DNA from 4 places in the Streptomyces sp. UF-297 genome. Region 2 is predicted to be linked to each of the others. Evidence: riboswitches for the same ligand, from Rfam matches in the RefSeq annotation. Region 2 holds a riboswitch; each other region holds the start of a gene.

Region 1 (5,648 bases), on a different contig from region 2:
GCGCCCGGCCCGAGGGCGGTGTCCTGATCCGAGGGGTACGTGTCATTGATGACGCACCGGCCGCGGCCGCATGCTGAGACGGACCGCCGCCGGGGCGGTTTCTCATGGGGAGGATTCCTGTGGACGCGGCTTTTGTTCTCTACGACCGCATGACGGCGCTCGACCTGATCGGCCCGTACGAAATGCTGGCGAACCAGCCCGGGGTCACGGCGCACTACGTCGCCGAGCGGCGCGGGCCGGTGCTCTGCGACGGCGGCATATCGCTCAACGCCACCACCACCTTCGCGGAGCTGACCGCGCCCGACCTGATCGTGGTGCCCGGCAGCGGCCGCTGGCTGGAGGTCATCGACGAGAGCGGGCCGCTGCTGGAGTGGCTGGCGGCCGTGCACCCCACCGCCACCTGGACCACCTCGGTGTGCACCGGCTCCACGTTGCTGGCCAGGGCGGGTGTCCTGAAGGGGCGCTCGGCCACCACCCACTGGCTCGCCCGCGGCCTGCTGGCCGCGCACGGCGCGCGGGTCAGCGAGGAGCGCGTGGTCATCGACGGCGATGTGGTCACCGGCGCGGGCGTATCGGCCGGTCTGGACATGGCGCTGACCCTGATCGCGAAGATCTGGGGCACGGAGCGGGCGCAGCTGACCCAGCTGATGACGGAGTACGACCCCCGGCCGCCCTTCGACGCCGGTTCGCCGGACAAGGCGCCGGCCGAACTGGTCGCCTCCGTACGGAAGTCGCTGGCCTGAGCGTGCGGGACAGCGTGGACCCCCGCCCCTGCGGCCCGACCGGTCCGGCGCAGGCCGTGCGGGAGGTGGTGGTCGTGGTCTACGACGGGGTGCAACTGCTGGACGCGGCCGGTCCCCTGGAGGTGTTCTCCTCCGCGGGAGGCCTGCGGGACGGGGCCTACCGGGTGCGGCTGGCCTCCGTGGACGGCCGGGACGTGGTGACCTCCTCCGGCATCCGCCTCGGCGTACACCTGCGGCTGCCGGACGCGGAGCCGGACACCCTGCTGGTGGCCGGCGGCTGGGGCCACGGCGGCACGGCCTGCGGGGCCGAACTGACCGCTCAGGTAAGGCTGGTGGCCGGCCGGGCGCGCCGGATCGCCTCGGTGTGCACCGGCGCCTTCGTCCTGGCCGAGGCCGGGCTGCTGGACGGCAGGCGGGCCACCACGCACTGGGCGCTGTGCGAAGAGCTGGCGGCCGAACACCCCTCGGTGAGCGTGGAGCCGGACGCGATCTTCGTACGCGACGGGCCGGTGGTGACCTCCGCCGGGGTGAGCGCGGGGGTGGACCTGGCGCTGGCCCTGGTGGAGGAGGACCACGGCGCCGCGCTCTCCCGGGAGGTCGCCAAATGGCTGGTGGTCTTCCTCCAACGGCCCGGCGGACAGTCCCAGTTCAGCCTGCGCAACCGCGCCCCGGCGCTACCGGACGGGCCGCCGCGCGCCCTGCTCGACGACATCGCCGTCGACCCGGCGGCGGACCTGTCGGTCCAGGCGATGGCCGCCCGGCTGTCGATGAGCCCGCGGCACTTCAGCCGGATGTTCACCCGCCGGGTCGGCACCAGCCCCGGGCGGTACGTGGAGCGGGCGCGGGTGGAGGCGGCGCGGGAGATGCTGGAGAGCGGCGCGGAGGGGGTACGGGCGGTGGCGCGGCGCTGCGGGTTCAACTGCGCCGAGACCATGCGCCGTACGTTCCTGCGCGAGATCGGGGTGCCGCCGAGCGCGTACCGCAGCCGGTTCAGCCGTACGGGCATCGAAGGGCCCACGGCGCGGGACGGGACGCGCGGGAAGGCGGCCGGAGGTCCGGGAGGGGAGGCCGGGCCTCCGGCCGGCGATGCCGGTTTCCGCGCCCCGTAAGGCGCGGGGGCCGTGCTCGACTCCCCTCCACGGCCTGCGGTGCGACGACCGCGCGTCCGGCAAAGCGCTCAGGCGGCCGGTGCCGGGACTGCCGCGTCGGCGCCGGCGCTGCGGGCGGAGCGTGCCGCGCGCAGGCCCAGGGCGCCGAAGACGCCGCCCAGGACCGCCCACAGCAGGACGTGGGAGGCCAGGGAGAGCACCCGGAAGTCCCACAGGAGGGTGGCCGAGACGGGTACCGGGTCGGGGTTGCCGGGGAGCGCGAACAGCAGCGCGAGGGTGGCGATCGCGGTGAGCGCGACGGCCAGTTGACGTACCGGCTCGGTGCGGCCGGCCAGTCTGCGGTGGATCTGCCAGGCCAGCAGCATGCCCAGGGCGCCGATGACGACCGCGGCCAGCCACAGCATCTGGCGCTGCCCGACCGTGCCGGAGTCGCCGACGCCGGGCGGGTTGGCGGGGTAGCGCAGTCCGGGCAGCAGCGCGACGCCGGTGAACGCGGCGGCCGCCATGGCCAGCGCGCGCGGCCAGGGCCGCTCGCCCGGGGCGCCGCGGCGGTGGATCAGCGCGTAGGCGACGGCGAAGAGCAGCCCCAGTGCCAGACCGGCGACGACCGCGGTGACCACCAGGCCGAAGTGCTGGGTGGAGCGGGTGAACAGCTCCTCGTGGTGCTGGGTGACGGCGGCGCCCGCGTCGTGGTGCTCCATGCGCTCCTGGCGCGCCTCCTCGGCGCGGATCGCGCGGTCCATCAGCGGTTCGGCGAGCAGCAGGGAGAAGAGACCGGTCAGCAGACCGGCCGCGCCGCCCGCGAGCAGTCCCCGTCGCAGGAAGGGGAGTACGGGGTGGTTCATGGTGCGTGCGCCCCGATCAGTGGCAGGGGGCGCCGAAGAGGTGCCGTCCGTCGTGGGAGAACTCGTGGAGGTAGTCGCCGGTCGCGGAGATGAGGGAGCCGTTGTCGATGAAGACGGCGTAGAGCGCGATCAGCGCGATGATGACGGCGCCGCCCGCGATCAGCCAGTCGCGGGTGCGGGTCGTGGCGGCCGAGACGGCCGCCGGGTCGGTGTGCTGCGCGGTGTGCAGTGACATCCGAAGTGCCTCCTTGTGGGGTTTCCACGCCCCATGGCAGGAGGACGACGGGTCAGTTCCTGACTCCCGCGAGCGGCGCTGCTCGCGGTCACAGTGGCGGGACCGTCCCGGATTCGCACCGGGTTCCTGTCTGCCGTCGCCTCGATGTATGGACTTGTCGCAACGGAGATTCCCAGCAGGACGGGCACATGTCAACCAGCGCACGGGCGCACGCGACCGTGCCCGGCCGGCGGTCCGCTCCCCCCTGAACCGCCGACCGGTCGGTCCTCGACCGCCGCGGCGCCAGGGCTGCGGGAGAGGCCCTGTCGCCGGGGGGAGGCGCTGGGAGTGCGTAGGTCGGACACGGCCGGGGACTGGGGCCAGGCGACCTACTCTAGAACGCCTGAACGCCCCCGCCTAGGGGCAGTTGAGGCCAAGCCGTCATCGGCTCGTCGATAGGTCGACAGTGCTCCTCGCCCCTGTGCAACGATGGATCGGACCGGTCTTGTCCCGTGCTCCGAGGGGGAGTGGATGTACGGAAATGTGGGGGGGCCGGGGGGACGCCCCCCGGGTGGACACCGCACCGCAGGCCGCCGGCGCACGGCGCTGGCGGCGGTCTCGGCCGCGGGTGCGCTGCTGATGCTGGCCGGGTGCTTCGGCTCTTCGGAAAAGGGCGGGGAGAGAGAGGGCGAGGGCGGGGCCGGCGCGCCCGTTCTGGGGCAACAGCCCAAGTCCACCGCGCGGTTCTGGGTCAACCCCGACGGAAATGCGGCCCGCCAGATGGCCGCGTACACCAAGGAAGGCAAGGCGTCCGACGCCGAACTGATCGAGAAGATCGCCTCCCGGCCCGTCGCCGAGTGGATCGGCGTGGACAACGCGGAGAGCGAAGCGCGCGGCTTCACCGAGGCCGCCGCCAAGGCCGACCGCGACGCCCTGCTCGTCCTCTACAACATCCCGCACCGCGACTGCGGCAACTACTCCAAGGGCGGCGCCGCGGACGGCAACGCCTACCGCGGCTGGCTCGACGGCGTCGTCAAGGGCATCGGCGACCGCGCCACGACCGTCATCCTGGAGCCGGACGCGCTGCCGCACATCGAGGACAAGTGCACCCCCGAGCAGTTCCACGAGGAGCGCTACGCCCTGCTGACCGAGGCCGTGGGCAAGCTCAAGGCGCTGCCGAGGACCAAGGTCTACCTCGACGCCGGCAATCCGCACTGGATCAAGGACCCGGGCCGTATGGTCGAGCCGCTGCGCCGCGCGGGCATCGACAAGGCCGACGGCTTCGCGCTGAACATCTCCAACTACCAGACCACGGAAGAGAACACGAAGTACGGCAAGCAGCTGTCGGGGATGCTCGGCGGCAAGCCCTTCGTCATCGACACCAGCCGCAACGGCAACGGCCCGGCGCCGGGCGGCGACGACGCGGAGAGCTGGTGCAACCCCCCGGGCCGGGCGCTGGGCAAGGCCCCGACGGTCAGGACCGGCGACCCGCTGGTGGACGCCTATCTGTGGATCAAGCGCCCCGGGGAGTCGGACGGCACCTGCAAGGGCGGGCCCAAGGCGGGGGAGTGGTGGCCCGAGTACGCCCTTCAGCTCGCCCGCAATTCGCGGTAGTTGAGCAACAGAGAGGGGCGCCCCGGTGATCCGGGGCGCCCCTCTTCGTATGCGGACTCCTCAACCGCTCGCTTCGTATACGGGCACCTCAACTGCCCTGCGCCACCGGCACCTTGAGCCAGACCGCCTCGGACGGGGTGCCCCGGTCGTCCACGGCGTTGAGCATGTACCAGCCGGGCGGGACCAGGGACGGGTCCTTGGGCAGGGTGGCGGTCACGGAGTCCTTGGTGCGGGTGAAGTCCAGCGCGATGGAGCGCTGTTCGATGTTGGTGACATGGGTGAAGGAGCTGGGCCGGATCAGCCGCAGCTTCTTGATGCCCGCGCTCTGCGCCGTCCTGTAGGTGACCTTGCCGCCGAGCGGGACGGTCCTGCGCTCGGACCCGGTCAGCTGGGGCCGGGAGTCGCGGTAGAGGTAGGGCGGGGTGTAGAGGTCGATCTGCTGCTCGAAGACGCCGGGCTTGGTGTTGTCCTTGTCGGCGAACAGCGAGTCGGAGCCGAAGGTCATCACCCGGCCGTCCGGCAGCAGCAGCGCCCCGGAGTGGTAGTTGCGGCCCACCAGCGGCTCGGCCACCTCCCGCGAGGTGTTGGCCGCCGGGTCGTACAGCTCGGCCCTGAGGATGTTGGAGTCCGAGCGCCCGCGGTAGTCGCCCGAGCCGTTGGTGGTCAGGACCGTGTCGTCCGGCATGATCACGCTGCTGGGGTAGCGGGCCTTCTCGTACAGCGGCGGCCCGTCCTTGAAGCGCGGGCTGTCCGCGTGCAGATCCACGATCCGGGTCCTGGCGGTGGCCTTGGGGTCCTCGCCGACCCCGCCGCCGCCCAGGACCATGTACTTCTGGTCCTGCGCGGGCGGCAGCAGTACGGACATCGAGGTCTCCAGGATGTCCGGGTCGCTGATGCCGGGCACGACCTGGAACTCATTGGTCTTCAGGTCCCAGATGCCGGGCTTGCGGCCGATGTTGTCCGGGCCGTAGCCGGCGTTGGAGCCGGTGTAGAAGATCCGGCCCTTGTCGGTGAGGAAGAGCGCGGGGTAGGTCGGGAAGAACCGCTCCTTGGGCAGATAGGTCCACTTCTTGGTCTTCGGGTCGTAGATCTCCTGCTTGCCCGGTACGACCTGGCCGATCTC
Region 2 (5,648 bases):
CCTCGGACAGGACGTAGAGGCGGTCGCAGTAGTACGCGGCGAGGTTCAGGTCGTGCAGCGCCACCAGCACCGTGGCGGGCAGCCGGCGCATGATGCCCAGCACCTCCAACTGGTGCCGAATGTCCAGGTGGTTGGTCGGCTCGTCGAGGACCAGCAGGGAGGGCTGCTGGGCCAGGGCGCGGGCGATGAGCACCCGCTGGCGCTCGCCGCCGGAGAGCCGGTCGAAGGGGCGGTCCGCCAGCGCGGCCGCGTCCACCGACTCCAGGGCCCAGACCACGAGCGCGGCGTCCTCGGCGCTGTCGCCGTCGAGCAGCCGCTTGTGCGGAGTGCGGCCCATCGCGACGACCTCCCGCACGGTCAGGTCGAACTCCGCGCCCGACTCCTGCACCACGGCGGCCACGGTACGGGCCAGCCGCCGCACCGGCAGCGACCAGGCGTCCCTGCCGTCCACGCGGACGCGTCCCGCGTCGGGCCGCAGGACGCGGTAGACGGCGCGCAGCAGGCTGGACTTGCCGCTGCCGTTGGGCCCGACCAGCCCGACCACCTCACCCGGCCCGGCGGTCAGCGAGACGTCGCGCACCAGATGGTGTGCCCCGGCGGTGAGCGTGATGCTCTCGACGGCCAGTTCGGTCGCGCTCATGCCACTCCTCGGTCCACGGTGCGGCGGGCGTCCCGGCGCATCAGCCACAGGAAGAACGGCCCGCCGCACAGCGCGGTCAGCACGCCGACGGGGATCTCCATGGGCGCGGCCACCGTCCGCGCCGCGATATCGGCCCAGATCAGGAACACCGCTCCGGCCAGCGCGGCCGCGGGCAGCACCCGGCGGTGGTCACCGCCCACGAACAGGCGCACGATGTGCGGCAGCATCAGCCCGACGAAGCCGATCGGCCCGGCCGCGGCCACCAGGACGCCGGTGACGAGCGAGAGCAGGACGAACATCCGCGCCCGGAACCGGGCCACGTCCAGCCCCATCGTCGTGGCGGATTCCTCGCCCGCCAGCAGCAGGTTGAGCGATCGGGCCTGGACCAGCAGCACGGCGATGCCCAGCAGCAGCGCCGCTCCCGGCAGCCACAGCGTGCCCCACTGCACGCCGCCGAGGCCGCCCAGGGTCCAGGCCAGGACCGCCCGGGCCTCGTTGCCGCGGTCGGCGGTCAGCAGCAGCATGTCCATCACCGCCGTGAGCACCGCCGCCATCGCCACCCCCGACAGCACCAGCCGCACCGAGGTGATGCGCCCGCCGGTACGGGCCGTCGCGTAGACGAGCAGCAGGGTCAGCAGCGCTCCGGCGAAGGCCGCGGCCGACAGTGACACCGGGCCGAACAGGCTCACACCGAAGACGATCACCGTGACGGCTCCCAGGGACGCGCCCGAGGAGACCCCCAGCAGATACGGCTCCGCCAGCGGGTTGCGGACCAGCGCCTGCATGGCGGTGCCGATCACCGCGAGCCCGGCGCCGGTCACCGCACCGAGGAGCACCCGCGGAGCCCGTACGTCCAGCACGATCGTCTCGCGCGCCCGGGACCAGACCGGCTCCGACCAGTCCGCGCCCAGCGCGTGGGTGACGATGCCCCACACCTGACCGGGCGGCACGTGCACCGATCCGATGGCCATCCCCGCCGTGGCGGAGATCAGCAGCAGGACGCCGAGGACCACGAGGGTGAGGGGGAAGGACCCGCGGCGCGGCTGCTTTCCGACATGGTGGCCGCGTAAGCCCGCGGGGGTGGGCACGGCCGTCCGGGCGGGGGCCGTCACCGGAAGCTCTCCGGGTGCAGCGCGCGGGCCAGCTCCTCGACCGCGTACGGAGGCCGCACTCCGACGAGGGTGGCGGTCAGCGGCAGCACGACGAACCGCTTGTTCCTCACCGCGGGTACGTCGGCGAGCGAGGGCTGCGCGAGCAGGAACTTCTTCTTCTGCTCGACGCTCCCGGCCCCCGCGTAGTCATAGATCGCGATGACCTCGGGCTTACGGTCGACGACCTGCTCCCAGGAGACGTCGCCGAACACCTCGTCGAGGTCGGTGAACACGTTCCGCCCGCCGGCGAGTTTGATGATCTCGGTGCCGAGGCTCTTGCCGCCCGCGGTGAACGCCGCCTTGTCGCCGCTGTCGTACACGAAGACCGGTACGGCGCGGTCGCCCTCGACCGCCGCGGTGGACCTGCTCACCCGCCCCTTGAGGTCGGCGACCAGCTTGTCGGCCCGCTCCCGTACGCCGAAGAGGGTGCCGATGGTGCGGATCTCCTCGTAGGTGTCCTGCATGGACACCTGCTTCTTCCCGCAGTACTCGCGGTTGAGATAGGTGTCGATACCGGCTTTGGCGAAGGATTTGCGCGAGCGGCCCTCGTTTTCGGCGAACGCGCTCTCGTAGCCGCCGTAGACGAAGTCCGGCTCGGCGTCGAGGACCCGCTCGAAGGACGGCTCCTTCTTCGCCAGCTGCGGAATGGCCGCGAAGTCCCTCTGGAATTGCGGCAGTACGGCCGAGTCGGGGAAGGCGGTGCCGATCATCCGGTCCTTCAGTCCGAGCGCCAGCATCAGCTCGGCGGGGTGCTGGTGGATGGTGACCACCCGGGAGGGCGGCTTCTTGTACGTGGTGCGCGTGCCGCAGTTGTCGATGGTGAGCGGGAAACCCTCGGCCGAAGAGGCCGCGGGTTTCGCGCTGTTGGTGCCGTCCTTCGCTGTGCCGCAGCCGGCCAGCAGAGCGGCGGACAGGGCGGCGGCCAGTGCCGCGGCGCACCGGGCCCGGCGGCGCCGGGCGGCGGGGGAAGAGATGAGGGGACGGGGCGTGCCGTCGTACACGTAGAGCCTCCTGCGGAGTCCGCGCTCCTCGGAACGGGCCCGCGACAGGCCAGTGTCCTGACTCCCGGATCGACGTTCCCCCTGGCCTTCCCGCGCGGCGCGCAGTGGCGTCTCAAAGGGCTGAACTCCCCGGTCACAGTGGCGGGACCGTGCCGGAATCGCACCGGCTTCCTGTCTCCCGTCGCGGTGATGACCAGGCGATATTACGGTTGGTCGGGCCCGGGGCAAAGGGCGCGCGGTGACCGGCCACGCGCCCCTGATCGCCTCACGCCTCGCGGACGGCCCGCAGCACCAGCCGCTCGGCGTCGTGATCGTAGGGACGGCCGTCGAAACCGCCGAGGATCTCGATGCCCCCGAAGCCCGCCTCCTGGGCCAACTGCCGCAATTCCACGGCGCTGTAGACGAACCAGACCAGACTCGCGCGGGTCACGCGATCACCCCGCACGAGCACCCAGTCGCTGCGCAGCCGCGCCCAGTCGTCCAGCACCGTGTCGGTCTGCACCAGCAGGTCCGCGCCGCGCTGGACGACCTTGGGCGGGGTGACCTTGCGGGCCAGCAGTTCCTTTCCGGCCATGTCCAGGAGCAGGGTGCCGCCGGGCGCCAGGCAGCTGTGCATCGTGCGCAGCGCGCGGGCGTTGTCGGCGGGGTCCTCGAAGTAGCCGAAGGAGGTGAACATGTTGAGGACGACGTCGAAGGCCTCGGCCTGCGCGTACTCCCGCATGTCCGCCCGCACGTACCGGGGTGACACACCGGCCTCGGCCGAGCGCTTGCGGGCGCGGTCCAGCATGGCCGGGCTGCGGTCCACCCCCGTCACATCGAAGCCCCGGCGGGCGAGCGGAACGGTGAACACCCCCGGCCCGCAGCACAGATCCAGCACCCGGGCCCCGGGCGGGAAGGACAGCAGATCAGAGCTTTCGAGCAGCTCCTCCGCCTGGGAGTAGCGCTGGTCGGAGAAGAGGAAGTCGGAGAACTCGGTCCAGAAGTCATCGTCCTGGAATCCGCCCGTGTGCGTCATCGGGAGCCGGTGTTCCTTCCGTGCGGTGGTCGTCGTGGACAGGGGGCGCCGCGGAGCCGGCGCGGCGCAGGGTGAGCAGGAGGGGCGGCAGCAGGACGCACTGGGCCGCGGCGAGGAGCCAGAACCAGCCCGTGTGACCGGCGCGTTCGCCGAAGCCGTACAGCTGCCCGCCCAGCACGCCGCTGGCACAGGCGCCGAGCCCCGCGGCGAGCCGCTGCTGTCCGAAGACCACGGCGTCGGAGCGGGGGCTGCGGCGCAGCGCCTCCAGATCGTTCTTGAGGAAGAGCACGATGTCGCCCAGCGTGATCAGGACCCCGCCCGCCAGCAGCGCGGCCCGCGTGCCGCACGCCAGGACCGCCATCCCGCCGGCCAGTCCCGCGAACCCGGCCACCAGGGCCAGGGGGTAGCTCATCCGCCGGATCGCGTCCGAGGCGAGCGGCTGGACGACGATGACCAGGACGAAGCAGGTCAGCAGCACCAGGCTGTAGAACGCGCTGGAGGCCCGCTGCACGGCGTACACCGCCAGGTAGTGCTGGAAGTGGAAGTAGAGGTAGAACGCCAGCCCGTTGGCGACGAAGGGCAGGACGGCCACCCCGCTCAGCAGCCCCCGGCCGGGCGCTCGTACGGTACGGGGCCGTTCCCCTTCCGGCAGCCGAGCATGCCCCACGGCGACGACGGCGAACAGCGCCGTCACGACGAGGAACAGCGGACCGGGGGAGGACAGCACGAACGGTCCGGCGATGAGCGGGCCCACGGCCATCCCCGCGTTGAGCGCCGCGTTGCCCGCGGACAAGAACGCCGGCCTGCGCTCCTCGTCCACCCCGTGCACCAGGTACGCCTTGTTGGCCGGCAGGTACAGCGCGGCGCCGCAGCAGGTGAGGATCAGCGCCGCCACGGCCACCGGCGGCCACCGCAGCGCCGCCAGGAACGCCGCGAAACCCGCCGTACGTACCACCAGCGCCCACACCATCGTGCGCCGCAGCCCCACCCGCTCGGCGAGCGCGCCGCCCAGGACCCCGCCCGAGAACTGCACGAGGGACGCCGCGGCCAGCACCACCCCGACCGCCCCGAGCCCCATCCCCAGCCGCTCGTACAGGAAGACCGACATGAACGGCAGGACCATGAAGCTGCCGAGCGGGATCAGGAAGGAGCTGAGCAGCAGGAAGCGCAGCGGCCCGGTCAGGGTGGACAGCGCGGAGCGCAACCCCACGCCGCCTCCGGCGTGTTCAGCCATCCGAGGTCCGGTGCTCCGCCGCTTCCGCTGCGGGGAACGGCGCGGTCAGGACCCGTACGGCATTGGCGGCGGCGACGGCGCGGTGGGTGGCCAGTTCGGCCGTCTCGCCCTCCGCGTAGACGATCCCCGCGTAGCCGCGGCTGTCGTCCAGGTGCTCGATGAGGTCGCCGATCCGCTTGACCGGATACCAGGCGGGGGACCCCGGCATCTCCGGCAGCCGGTCGAGTCCGCTGACGCCGGTGAACACCCCGGGCCGCTCGGGGTAGCCGAGGACGAAGGCCGACGCCGGGCCGCCGGGCAGCCGGGCGTCCATGAGCCGGGGGCGGATGCCGAGCGCCGCCTCGATCATCGCCTCGTAGACGTTGACGCCCAGGCCCCGGCACATGCCCTCGGCGACGAGCGCGCCGCCGATCCGCGGATTGATCTCCACCACTTCCGGGCCCGCTGTGGTCAGGGCGAATTCCACATGGGCGAACCGGTCGGTGTAGCCGATGGCGGCGAGTACGCGGTCGAGCCACCGCTCCAGGTCGGCCCGCTGCTGCTCGGGGAAGGCGACGGGGAACGCGGTGATCTGTTCCCGGAAGTGCGGCTCGGGCGACATCAGCCG
Region 3 (5,648 bases), on a different contig from region 2:
AACTCCGCCTTCTCCCGGATGGAGGGGATGTTCTCCACCGCGGCGAACGCGGCCGCGCGGTCGTCCGGGTCGGGCAGGTAGGTGTCCAGCAGCGTCAGATAGAACTGGACGTGCACGGCCTCCTCGAAGAGCTGACGGCTCAAGTACAGCCGCGCCTCGGGGGAGTTGATGTGCTTGTAGAGGGTGAGCACCAGGTTGTTGGCGACGATGGAGTCACCGGTGGCGAAGAAGGCGACCAGCCGGCCGATCATGTGCTGCTCGCCGGGGGAGAGCTTGGCGAGGTCGGCGACGTCGGAGTGCAGGTCCACCTCCTCCACGGTCCAGGTGTTCTTGATCGCGTCGCGGTAGCGGTCGTAGAAGTCCGGGTACCGCATCGGGCGCAGGGTCAGCTCGAAGCCCGGGTCCAGCAGGTTCTTGGTGCCGGTGGTCGTGGTGTGGGCGGCCGCGGCGGTGTTCTTCTCGGTCTTCTCGGATGCGGTGGTCATTACTGGCAGGCCTCGCAGGACTCGGGGTTTTCCAGGGAGCAGGCGATCGCGTCGGGGTCGCTCACCTGCTGCGGTACGGGGGCGGTGGCGGCGGGGGCTGCCGCGCGGGCGGACTGCGCGATCCGGGTGGCCGGGCGCGAGCGCAGGTAGTACGTGGTCTTGATGCCCTGCTTCCAGGCGTAGGCGTACATCGAGCTGAGCTTGCCGATGGTGGGCGAGGCCATGAACAGGTTCAGCGACTGGCTCTGGTCGATGTAGGGCGTACGGTCCGCCGCCATGTCGATCAGGGCGCGCTGCGGGATCTCCCAGGCCGTGCGGTACAGCGCGCGGATGTCCTGGGGGATCCACTGAAGGTCCTGGACCGAGCCGTTGGCCTCGCGCAGCGCGTCACGGGTGCGCGCGTCCCACAGGCCCAGCGCCTTGAGCTCCTCGATGAGGTAGGCGTTGACCTGGAGGAACTCGCCCGAGAGCGTCTCGCGCTTGAAGAGGTTGGAGACCTGCGGCTCGATGCACTCGTACACGCCCGCGATCGAGGCGATGGTGGCGGTCGGCGCGATGGCCAGGAGCAGGGAGTTGCGCATGCCGGTGGTGGCGATGCGGGCGCGCAGCGCCTCCCAGCGGCCGGCCCAGCGCGGCTCGGCGTTGGGGTAGTGGTCGGGGTGCAGCACGCCGCGCGCGGTGCGGGTCGCGGACCAGGCCGGGTGCGCGCCGTGCCGCTCGGCGAGGTCGGCGCTGGCCTCGTACGCCGCGAGCATGATGCGCTCGGAGATGTGCGTGGACAGCTCCTTGGCCTCGGGCGAGTCGAAGGCCAGGCGCAGCCGGAAGAAGACGTCCTGCAGGCCCATCAGGCCCAACCCCACCGGGCGCCAGCGGGAGTTGGAGGCGCCGGCCTCGTCGGTCGGGTAGAAGTTGATGTCCACCACGCGGTCGAGGAAGGTGACGGCGGTGCGCACGGTGGCGTCCAGCCGCTCCCAGTCCATCTGCCCGTCCTCGCCCAGGTGGGCGGCGAGGTTGACCGAGCCGAGGTTGCACACGGCGGTCTCGCCGTCGTTGGTGACCTCGAGGATCTCGGTGCACAGGTTGGAGGAGTGCACCACGTTGCCGGGCTCGGCGGTCTGGTTGGCGGTGCGGTTGGCGGCGTCCTTGAAGGTCATCCAGCCGTTGCCGGTCTGCGCGAGCGTACGCATCATCCGCGCGTACAGGACCCGGGCGGGCACGGCCTTGACGGCCTTGCCCTCGGCCTCGGCCTTCTTGTACGCGGCGTCGAACTCGGCGCCCCACAGGTCCACCAGTTCGGGGACGTCCACCGGGGAGAACAGCGACCAGTCCTGGTCGGCGTCCACCCGGCGCATGAACTCGTCCGGGATCCAGTGCGCGATGTTCAGGTTGTGGGTGCGGCGCGCCTCCTCACCGGTGTTGTCGCGCAGCTCCAGGAACTCCTCGATGTCCGCGTGCCAGGTCTCCAGGTAGACGCAGGCCGCGCCCTTGCGCCGGCCGCCCTGGTTGACGGCGGCGACCGAGGAGTCCAGCGTGCGCAGGAACGGCACGATGCCGTTGGAGTGCCCGTTGGTGCCGCGGATCAGCGAACCGCGGGCGCGGATACGGGAGTACGACAGGCCGATGCCGCCCGCGTGCTTGGACAGGCGCGCCACCTGGTGGTAGCGGCCGTAGATCGAGTCCAGCTCGTCCAGCGGGGAGTCCAGCAGGTAGCAGGAGGACATCTGCGGGTGGCGGGTGCCGGAGTTGAACAGGGTGGGGGAGGACGGCAGGTAGGAGAGCGTGCTGGTCAGGCGGTACAGCTCGGCGACGTCATCGAGGGCCCGCAGGGAGCGGTCCTCCGCCAGGCCGCAGGCCACCCGCAGCAGGAAGTGCTGGGGGGTCTCGATGACCTGCCGGGTGATGGGGTGGCGCAGCAGATAGCGCGAGTGCAGGGTGCGCAGGCCGAAGTAGCCGAAGCGGTCGTCCGCGCCGTCCTTCAGGGCCGTGGTGACCAGCTCGTCCAGGCGCTCGGCGTGGGTGCGTACGAACTCGGCGGTGTCGTCCGCGATCAGGCCCTCGCGGTGGCCGACCTCGACGGAGGCCGAGAAGGAGACGGCGCCCTGGCCCGCGGCCTCGTCGGCGACGGCGAGGGTGAGCAGGCGCGCGGCGAGCTTGGAGTACTGCGGCTCGTCGCCGATCAGACCGGCCGCCGCCTCGGTGGCCAGGGACCTCAACTCGGCCTCGTCGGAGCCCGCGTGGCGTCCGCGCAGGGCGGCGGCCGCGACCTTGCCGGGGTCGGTGGCGGGGAGATCCGCGGTGAGGTCGGTCAGGGTGCGCAGCAGGGCGGTGCCGGGCCCGTCTGCGGTCTCCGTGGCCTGCGTGGCCTGCGCGGCGCGCGTGTTCTGCACGGCCGCAGCGGCTGACGCGGGCTCCGTCGGCGCGATGGTCACGTGGTGCTCTCCCTCACTCGGCGGGGGCCGCGAGGGGTGGTGCGCGACGGGCGCGTACGGGCACACGGCACCCCGGAAAAGAGGGGTGCGGGCACACTCGTAGCGTCCACCGGCCCAACCCGCGAGGCCCGGACGAAACAGCGACCGCGCCGGTCGCGGCGGGTCGTACCGTCGGCAGGTCCTCGGACTCACGGGTGCTTAAATGCGCACTCGTACACCGTTGCGGGACAGTTCCGGATTTGCACCGGATTCCCCTGCGGCGACAGCGAGGACGAGCATACATCTTGTGCTGGCCGACGCACGCACCCCCACATCTTGTGTCGCGTGGCGGCGGCATGCCCTCAGGTGTGTTAGAGAGCCCTGATGAACGGGGCGTATTGCGGGACCGGGCCGCCGTCGAGGCGTTGACCGGGGCCCGTGCAGCGTATTGGCTCCTTGACTGCTCCGTCGGCCATCGGGGCCGCAGGGGGCCAAGTGTGAGGGGGGAGACATGCGTGCACGGTTAAGAGCCGGGGTCGTGGTGGCTGCCGGGGCGTGCCTCGCGGCCGGGCTGCTGCCCGCCGGGGCGGCTTCGGCGCGGTCCGCCGCGGCCACCGAGCGGGTCAGCGCGGCCGCGGACGGGGCCCAGTCCGCCGGCTTCGCGGCGAGCCCGGCGCTCAGCGCCGACGGGCGCTACGCCGCCTTCACCTCCGACGCCGCGGACCTCGGGCCGTCGGACACCAATGGCCAACAGGACGTCTATCTCAAGGATTTGCGGACCGGAAAGGTCGAACTGGTCAGCGTCGGCAGCGACGGGACGCAGGGCGACGCTCTCTCCGGTTCGCCCGCCATCAGCGCCGACGGCCGGTATGTCGCCTTCTCCTCCTCGGCGGGCAACCTGGTACCGGGGGACACCAACAAAGAGGGCGACGTCTTCGTGCGCGACCGGGTGACCGGGCGGACGCAGAGCCCCACGGCGGGCGCGGGCACCTCGCCGTACGGCTACGGCGTCCAGGGCTTCGCGATCAGCGGTGACGGGCGATATCTCGCATTCGGCTCGTCCCGGGCGGACCTGGTGCCGGGGGACACCAACGAGAGCCAGGACGTCTTCGTCGCGGACTTGCGGGAGCGAACGACGCGGCGGGTGAGCGTGGCGAGCGACGGGAGCCAGGCCGAGGGCGCCTCCCGCATCCCGACGATCAGCGCGGACGGCCGCCGGGTCGGCTTCGTCTCGCGGGCGTCGAATCTGCCCGGCGCGAGAACCGCGCTGCGCCCGCCGCCACTGGACCCGATGTACGTCCACGACCTCGGCTCGGGGCGGACGAGGGCGGCGAGCCTGAGCACCGCCGGCGCCGCCGTCGGCGTGACACCCTCCACCTCGCTGAGCCCGGACGGCCGCTACGCGCTCTTCGTGAGCCCGGCCGGCGATGTGGTGCCGGGCGACACCAACGGCACGTACGACATCTTCGCCCGCGACCTGAACGGGGACGGCGGCACCCGGCTGCTGACCCGCGCCCACGACGGCGCGCAGGGCAACGGATGGGCCTCCGACGGGCGGCTGAGCGCGGACAACCGGCGGCTGTTCTTCACGTCGGTGGCGACCAACCTCGTGCCGGGCGACACCAACGGCTACGCGGACGGGTTCGTACGGGACCTGAGGACCGGGGCGGTCCAGCGCGTCAACCTCGCCGCCGACGGGGCGCAGTCCACGTCCTGGACCAACGCCGTGGTGCCCGACGCGTCGGGGCGTACGGCGCTCTTCGACTCCCGGGACGAGGGTCTGGTGCCCGGCGACACCAACGCCTCGGGCGATGTCTTCGTCCGGCGGCTGCAGAACCGACCTGTAGGAGGGGAAAGCCGATGAGCGCACGACACAGCGGGTCACGAAGAGCCGTCGCCGTGCTGGCCTGCGCGGTGGCCGCGCTGCTGCCCGCGGGGACGGCCGGGGCGCAGGCCAACGCGCCGCGCACGGAGCGGATCAGCGTCGCGGCCGGCGGCGCGCAGGGCGACGGCAGCTCCAGCGGCGTGGCCCTCAGCGGCAACGGGCGCTATGCCGCCTTCGCCTCGGCGGCCACCAATCTCGTGCCCGGCGACACCAACGCCCAATGGGACGTCTTCGTCAGGGACTTGAGGACCGGCGCGGTGGAGCGGATCAGCGTGGCCACCGGCGGCGCCCAGGGCGACGGCCCCTCCTTCTCGCCCTCGCTGAGCGCCGACGGGCGGTATGTGGCCTTCGGCTCCCGGGCCGCCAACCTCGTGCCGGACGACACCAACGCCGAGGAGGACGTCTTCGTCCACGACCGCAGGACGGGCCGTACCACCGGCGTCACCATCGACGGCCTCCCGCACACGGGGGAGCAGGGCAGCCAGATGCCGGTGATCAGCGCCGACGGCAGCCATGTGGCGTTCGCCTCCAGCCGCGCGGACCTCGTGCCCGGCGACACCAACGGCAGCCAGGACATCTTCGTACGCCAACTGCGCGACGGGTCGGTGAAGCGGGTGAGCGTCACCGCCACCGGAGGCCAGGCGACGGGGCCCTCGGCCTCGCCGGTGCTGAGCGCCGACGGCCGCAAGGCGGGCTTCATCTCCAAGGCGACGAACCTCCCCGGCAGCCAGGGATCCGCATCCGGGCGGGACCTGCGCCCGCGCAGCTACCCCTTCTATGTGCACGACCTGGACACCGGCAGGACCGAGGTGGCCAGCCAGGGCCACAACGGCGAGGCGGTGGGCGCCTGGGAGGCCTCGCTCAGCCCCG
Region 4 (5,648 bases), on a different contig from region 2:
GGCGGTGAGCCACAGCCGGCACATCCACTCCAACTGGGCGGTGCGGTCGTAGGCCTGGTCCAGGGTGTCGCCGTAGGTCAGGGTGCCGTGGTTGCGCAGCAGGCAGCCGGTGCGGTCGCGCAGTGCGTGGAGCATGTGCGCGGCCAGTTCGTCGGTGCCGTACAGGGCGTAGGGGGCGACGCGGACCGGGCCGCCGAGGGCGCCCGCCATGTAGTGGACGGGCGGGAGTTCGGGGACGAGGGCGGAGACCGCGGTGGCGTGCACGGCGTGGGTGTGGACGACGGCGGCGGCGTCGGTGGTGCGGTAGACGGCCAGGTGCATGGGGAGCTCGCTGGTCGGCGTCAGCGCGCCGGCGGCCGGGCGCCCTTCAAGGTCCACGGCGGTCAGGTCGCCGGGGCCCAGCCGGTCGTAGGGGACGCCGCTGGGGGTGACCAGGACGAGGTCCCCCACGCGGACGGACACATTGCCCGAGGTGCCGACGACCAGGCCGTCGGCGACCGTGCGGCGGGCGGTGGTGACGAGGTCCTGCCAGGCGCTGGCGAGGGCTGCGGGGTCCGTCATGCGGTGCCTTCCTGTCCGGGGCGGCGCGGCGGGTACGGCGCGGCCGGTGGCCGTCACCGTACGGGCAGCCGGGGGCCGCGTCCCAGAGGCGACGGGAGGCCGGATCTGATCCCTCCGGTATTGCTCCATATCGGGATACATGAGCGGGTGTTCCACATTGGCCGGGGATCGTCCGTCTTCCGGGGATCTTCCAGTACCCTCTGGAAAATTTGTCATGCACGTCGCCATTGGGGGGAAATATGGCTCGTGACAGCACACCGTCCCCACGTTCCCGCCGCCGACGCCGCCGGATGATCACGCTCTCCGTCGCCGTCGCCGCACTCGGCACAACCGCCCTCACCGCAATTCCGGCCACTTCCGCCTCGGCCGCGGGCAAGCCTCGCGGCCATGACGTCTCTTCACACCAGAAGAATGTGGACTGGTCCGGCGCGCGGGCCGCCGGGGCGCGGTTCGTGTACGTGAAAGCCACCGAGTCCGACACCTACCGCAACCCCTACTTCGACCAGCAGTACAACGGCTCGCGCGAGGCGGGCCTGCTGCGCGGCGCGTACCACTTCGCGGTGCCCAGCCAGTCCTCGGGCACCGCCCAGGCCCGCTACTTCCTGCGCAACGGGGGCCGCTGGACGGGCGACGGCCGGACGCTGCCGCCCGCCCTGGACATCGAGCACAACCCGTACGACAAGAAGCACCCGTGCTTCAGCATGAGCAAGAAGCGGCTGGTGCGCTGGATCTGGGACTTCAGCGACGAGGTGAAGCGCCAGACGGGCCGGCGGCCCGTGATCTACACCACGACGCGGTGGTGGAACGGCTGCACCGGCGGCGCCCGCTCCTTCGCGAACCACCACCCGCTGTGGCTGGCCAACTGGCACAGCTCGCCGGGCCCGCTGCCCGGCGGCTGGGACTTCCACAGCATCTGGCAGTACGACAACGGGGGCTCGCTGCCGGGTGACCAGAACCAGTGGAACGGCTCGATGCGAGAGCTGAGGCGGTTCGCCAGAGGGTGAACGTCCGGTGATCGCGGCGGCGCCTCCGCACGAACTCGGCGGGGGCGTCACCGCCGCGCCCGTCCCAGTTCACCTTCCGTTCACCCATCGTCCGTACGGTCCCGTGCGTCACTGCCCATCGAACTGATTGCCTGGGTGAATGGAACACATCACGCTTCTCATCGGGATCGTGATCGTCACGGCCTTGGTGTTCGACTTTACGAACGGCTTCCACGACACGGCCAACGCGATGGCCACCACCATTTCCACCGGGGCGCTCAAGCCCAAGACAGCGGTGGCGATGTCGGCGGTCCTCAACCTCGTCGGCGCATTCCTGTCCGTGGAGGTCGCCAAGACCATCTCCGGGGGAATCATCGACGAGACCGCCGGGATCAGACCTGAAGTGATCTTCGCCGGTCTGGTCGGCGCCATCGTCTGGAACCTGCTGACCTGGCTCGCCGGGCTGCCCTCCAGCTCCTCGCACGCCCTCTTCGGCGGCCTGATCGGCGCCACCCTGGTGTCGGTGGGCACCGACGGCGTCAACGGCAGCGCCGTGGTGATGAAGGTCCTCATCCCGGCCGTGTTCGCGCCGATCGTCGCCGGTCTGGCCGCGATGGCCGCCACCCGCCTGACCTACCGCCTGGCCCGGGGCCGGGACGAGGCGGAGACCGCCAAGGGCTACCGCTCCGGCCAGATCGCCTCGGCCGCGCTGGTCTCCCTGGCCCACGGCACCAACGACGCCCAGAAGACGATGGGTGTGATCACCCTCGCGCTGATCACCGGCGGGGTGCTCGCCCCGCAGGCCGACCCGCCGATGTGGGTCATCGCCTCGGCCGGTATCGCCATCGCGCTCGGTACGTACCTGGGCGGCTGGCGGATCATCCGCACGATGGGCAAGGGCATCACCGACATCCAGCCGCCGCAGGGCTTCGCCGCCCAGACCGGCGCCGCCGCCACCATCCTGGCCTCCTCCCACCTCGGCTTCGCGCTCTCCACCACCCAGGTCTGCTCGGGCTCGGTCATGGGCTCCGGGCTGGGCCGCAAGGGCGGCGTGGTGCGCTGGTCCACGGCGGGCCGCATGGTCATCGCCTGGGGCCTGACGCTGCCGGCCGCGGGTCTGGTCGCGGCGGCCGCCGCCTACCTGGCGGGACAGGGCGACTGGGGCGTGGCGACGGTGGCCGTGCTGGCCGTGATCGCCTGCGGTGCCATCTGGCTGGCCTCGCGCCGCAAGCCGGTGGACCACACCAACGTCAACGAGGTGCCGGCCGACGAGCCGGTGGGCGTGGTCACCGCCGCGCTGCAGACCGTCGCCCCGCCGCCGGCCGGTGCCGCGGCCCCGGTGGCCGACAGCCCGTCCGAGCCCGCCCCCGCGGCGCGCGCCAAGGCCGCCGCGACGGCCACGGGCTGACGCTCCCGGCGCAGCCAAGAGCCAGAAGGAAACTCAACCATGCACATCGACTGGGCAGCTCTGGGCCAGGTCTTCGGCGTCAGCCTCCTGGTGACGGTCGGGATCGTGGGCCTGTTCACCCTCGGCATCGTCGGTACGTCCCGCAAGCCGCAGCAGGAGACCGGCGAGGCGGTCGCCGCCTCCGCGCCGGCCCGTATCGGCGCGTACGCCTGCTTCGCGCTGTGCGCGGCGGCGGTGGCGTACGGGATCTACCTGATCGTGGCCGGCTGACGGCCGGCCCCCTCCCGCGCCCCGCGCAAACCGCTTGGACCAGGCGCCCGGAAGCGCACGGCAGCAGCCGTGTGCGCCGGGCGCCTGGCGCGTGCCCCCACTGCCGCCCTGTGGCTTTGGCCACAGCCGGTGTGACGGGACTGCGCCGCAGGTCAACGGTGAGTTGACGGGCATTCGCGGCGCGTGGTGGACTGCCGGAGCCATTCGGCGACAGATGAGGAAGTCCGGTGAGAATCCGGCGCGGTCCCGCCACTGTCACCGGGGAGCGCTCCTCCAACGAAGGTCACGGCCCGTGCCGTATTACGGGCTGGAAGGCCGGGGGCGGCGCCGATCCGGGGAGCCAGGAGACTCTCGTCGCCGGTCACGTCGAGCCAGGGCGCGGACCCTGAGTGAGGACATACCGCCATGCCGGGCCGCAGTTCGAGAACCCTGGCGCGCCGTGCGCCGCACACCCCCCTCTCCCCCGCTCTGCCGGCCCTTCTTCGAGGCGCGGCGGTCTGATCCGATGCCTGCCGAACACGCCACTTACGCGTGCGGCGCGGCCCTCGGCTTTCTCGGCGACCTGATCGCGGGCGACCCCAGGCGCGGCCACCCGGTGGCCGCGTTCGGGCGGGCCGCCGCGGCCGTCGAGCGCGGGCTGTGGCGCGACGACCGCGGCCGCGGGGCCGTGCACGCCGTGCTGTGCGCGGGCGGCGCCGCGGCCGGTGCCGCGCTGCTGGCCCGTGCCGCGCGCGGCCGTACCCCCGCCGCCGTCGCACTGACCGCCGCCGCCACCTGGTCCGTCCTCGGCGGTACGTCCCTGGGCCGCGAGGCGCGGGCGATCGGCGGCGCCCTGGAAGCGGGAGATGTGGCCGTGGCGCGGGAGCGGCTGCCGCACCTGTGCGGGCGCGACCCGCGCTCGCTGGACCAGCAGCAGATCGCCCGTGCCGTGGTGGAGTCGGTGGCGGAGAACACCTCGGACGCCGTGGTGGGCGCGCTGGTGTGGGGCGCCGTGGCCGCGGTTCCCGGGCTGGTGTGCTTCCGGGCCGTCAACACCCTGGACGCGATGGTGGGTCACAAGTCCGCGCGCTACCGGCGCTTCGGCTGGGCCTCGGCCCGTACCGACGACGTCTTCGGCTGGCCCGGCGCACGGCTGACGGCCGCGCTGGCGACGCTGGCCGGGCCGGACCGGCGCGGCGCGTGGCGGGCCTGGCGCGAGGACGGCGGGCGCCACCCCAGCCCCAACGCGGGCCCGGTGGAGGCCGCGTTCGCGGGCGCGCTGGGGGTACGGCTCGGCGGCACGCTGGCGTACGGCACCCGGATCGAGCACCGGCCGGTGCTCAACGGCTCGGCGCGGCCCGTGCAGGTGGCGGACATCGAGCGCGCGGTACGGCTCTCGCGCCGGGTCGGTGCGCTGGCGCTGGCGGTGACCGTGGCGGGGCGGCTGGCGGTGGGCGCGGCCCTCTCGCGTAACGGCCGTTCGCGTACGGCCGGTTCGCGTACGGCGGGTTCGCGTACGGCTCTGCGGAGGCCGGAGTGAGTGCCCGGTCCGGGTGGAACAGCGGCGCCCCGGCGGGCGGATGGATCGAGGACGGCGCCCCGGTGCCCGTACAGACGAGGAGAGTGGCGTGAACGGACGCGGCAAGGGGGCGCAAGGGGCGCTCGGCGGTGGGCTGTTGGTCGCCGGCACCACGTCCGACGCGGGCAAGAGCGTGGTCACCGCGGGGATCTGCCGCTGGCTGGTGCGCCAGGGCGTGCGGGTGGCGCCCTTCAAGGCGCAGAACATGTCGCTGAACTCGTTCGTGACCCGCCAGGGCGCGGAGATCGGCCGGGCGCAGGCCATGCAGGCGGCCGCGGCGCGCGTGGAGCCCAGCGCCCTGATGAACCCCGTGCTCCTCAAGCCGGGCAGCGACCGCAGCAGCCAGGTGGTGCTGATGGGCAAGCCGGTGGGCGAGCTGAGCGCGCGCGGCTACCACAGCGGGCGGCAGGAGAAGCTGCTGGACACGGTCACCGAGTGCCTGGCCGAGCTGCGGCGCACGCACGACGCGGTGATCTGCGAGGGCGCCGGCAGCCCCGCCGAGATCAATCTGCGCCGTACCGACATCGTGAACATGGGCATCGCGCGGGCCGCCCGCATCCCGGTCGTGGTCGTCGGCGACATCGACCGCGGCGGGGTCTTCGCGTCGTTCTTCGGGACCACGGCGCTGCTGTCCAAGGAGGACCAGGCGCTGGTGGCGGGGTATCTCGTCAACAAGTTCCGGGGCGATGTGACGCTGCTGGAGCCCGGGCTGGAGATGATGCGGCAGCTGAGCGGGCGGCCGACGCTGGGCGTGCTGCCCTTCCAGCACGGGCTGGGCATCGACGAGGAGGACGGGCTGCGGGTCTCGCTGCGCGGCGCGGTGCGCGAGAGCGTGGTGGCGCCGCCGCACGGCGCGGACGTCCTGCGG

Evidence for each region. A riboswitch is a leader RNA that binds a small molecule or an ion and turns the genes downstream of it on or off. The one in region 2 is predicted to bind cobalamin.
Region 1: it holds a riboswitch for cobalamin, as region 2 does, so the genes downstream of both, AC4IJH_RS38765 (CbtB domain-containing protein) here and AC4IJH_RS35125 (ABC transporter substrate-binding protein) in region 2, are expected to answer to the same signal.
Region 3: it holds a riboswitch for cobalamin, as region 2 does, so the genes downstream of both, AC4IJH_RS27245 (ribonucleoside-diphosphate reductase subunit alpha) here and AC4IJH_RS35125 (ABC transporter substrate-binding protein) in region 2, are expected to answer to the same signal.
Region 4: it holds a riboswitch for cobalamin, as region 2 does, so the genes downstream of both, AC4IJH_RS16680 (cobalamin biosynthesis protein) here and AC4IJH_RS35125 (ABC transporter substrate-binding protein) in region 2, are expected to answer to the same signal.

Annotation. Positions count from the first base shown of each region.
Region 1 covers NZ_JBSIBZ010000111.1:14,724-20,371, forward strand. The annotation lists gene AC4IJH_RS38750 (DJ-1/PfpI family protein) at 120-743, shown strand; gene AC4IJH_RS38755 (GlxA family transcriptional regulator) at 800-1,852, shown strand; gene AC4IJH_RS38760 (CbtA family protein) at 1,921-2,697, opposite strand; gene AC4IJH_RS38765 (CbtB domain-containing protein) at 2,714-2,932, opposite strand; cobalamin riboswitch at 2,966-3,105, opposite strand; gene AC4IJH_RS38770 (glycoside hydrolase family 6 protein) at 3,443-4,525, shown strand; gene glxA (radical copper oxidase GlxA) at 4,614-5,648, opposite strand, start outside.
Region 2 covers NZ_JBSIBZ010000087.1:25,946-31,593, forward strand. The annotation lists gene AC4IJH_RS35115 (ABC transporter ATP-binding protein) at 1-640, opposite strand, end outside; gene AC4IJH_RS35120 (FecCD family ABC transporter permease) at 637-1,728, opposite strand; gene AC4IJH_RS35125 (ABC transporter substrate-binding protein) at 1,749-2,792, opposite strand; cobalamin riboswitch at 2,823-3,005, opposite strand; gene AC4IJH_RS35130 (class I SAM-dependent methyltransferase) at 3,058-3,807, opposite strand; gene AC4IJH_RS35135 (MFS transporter) at 3,776-5,041, opposite strand; gene AC4IJH_RS35140 (ATP-grasp domain-containing protein) at 5,034-5,648, opposite strand, start outside.
Region 3 covers NZ_JBSIBZ010000055.1:56,747-62,394, forward strand. The annotation lists gene AC4IJH_RS27240 (ribonucleotide-diphosphate reductase subunit beta) at 1-485, opposite strand, end outside; gene AC4IJH_RS27245 (ribonucleoside-diphosphate reductase subunit alpha) at 485-2,914, opposite strand; cobalamin riboswitch at 3,071-3,197, opposite strand; gene AC4IJH_RS27250 (TolB family protein) at 3,405-4,757, shown strand; gene AC4IJH_RS27255 (TolB family protein) at 4,754-5,648, shown strand, end outside.
Region 4 covers NZ_JBSIBZ010000024.1:63,874-69,521, forward strand. The annotation lists gene AC4IJH_RS16660 (class II aldolase/adducin family protein) at 1-561, opposite strand, end outside; gene AC4IJH_RS16665 (lysozyme) at 801-1,565, shown strand; gene AC4IJH_RS16670 (inorganic phosphate transporter) at 1,705-2,952, shown strand; gene AC4IJH_RS16675 (hypothetical protein) at 2,992-3,222, shown strand; cobalamin riboswitch at 3,393-3,592, shown strand; gene AC4IJH_RS16680 (cobalamin biosynthesis protein) at 3,728-4,741, shown strand; gene AC4IJH_RS16685 (cobyric acid synthase) at 4,830-5,648, shown strand, end outside.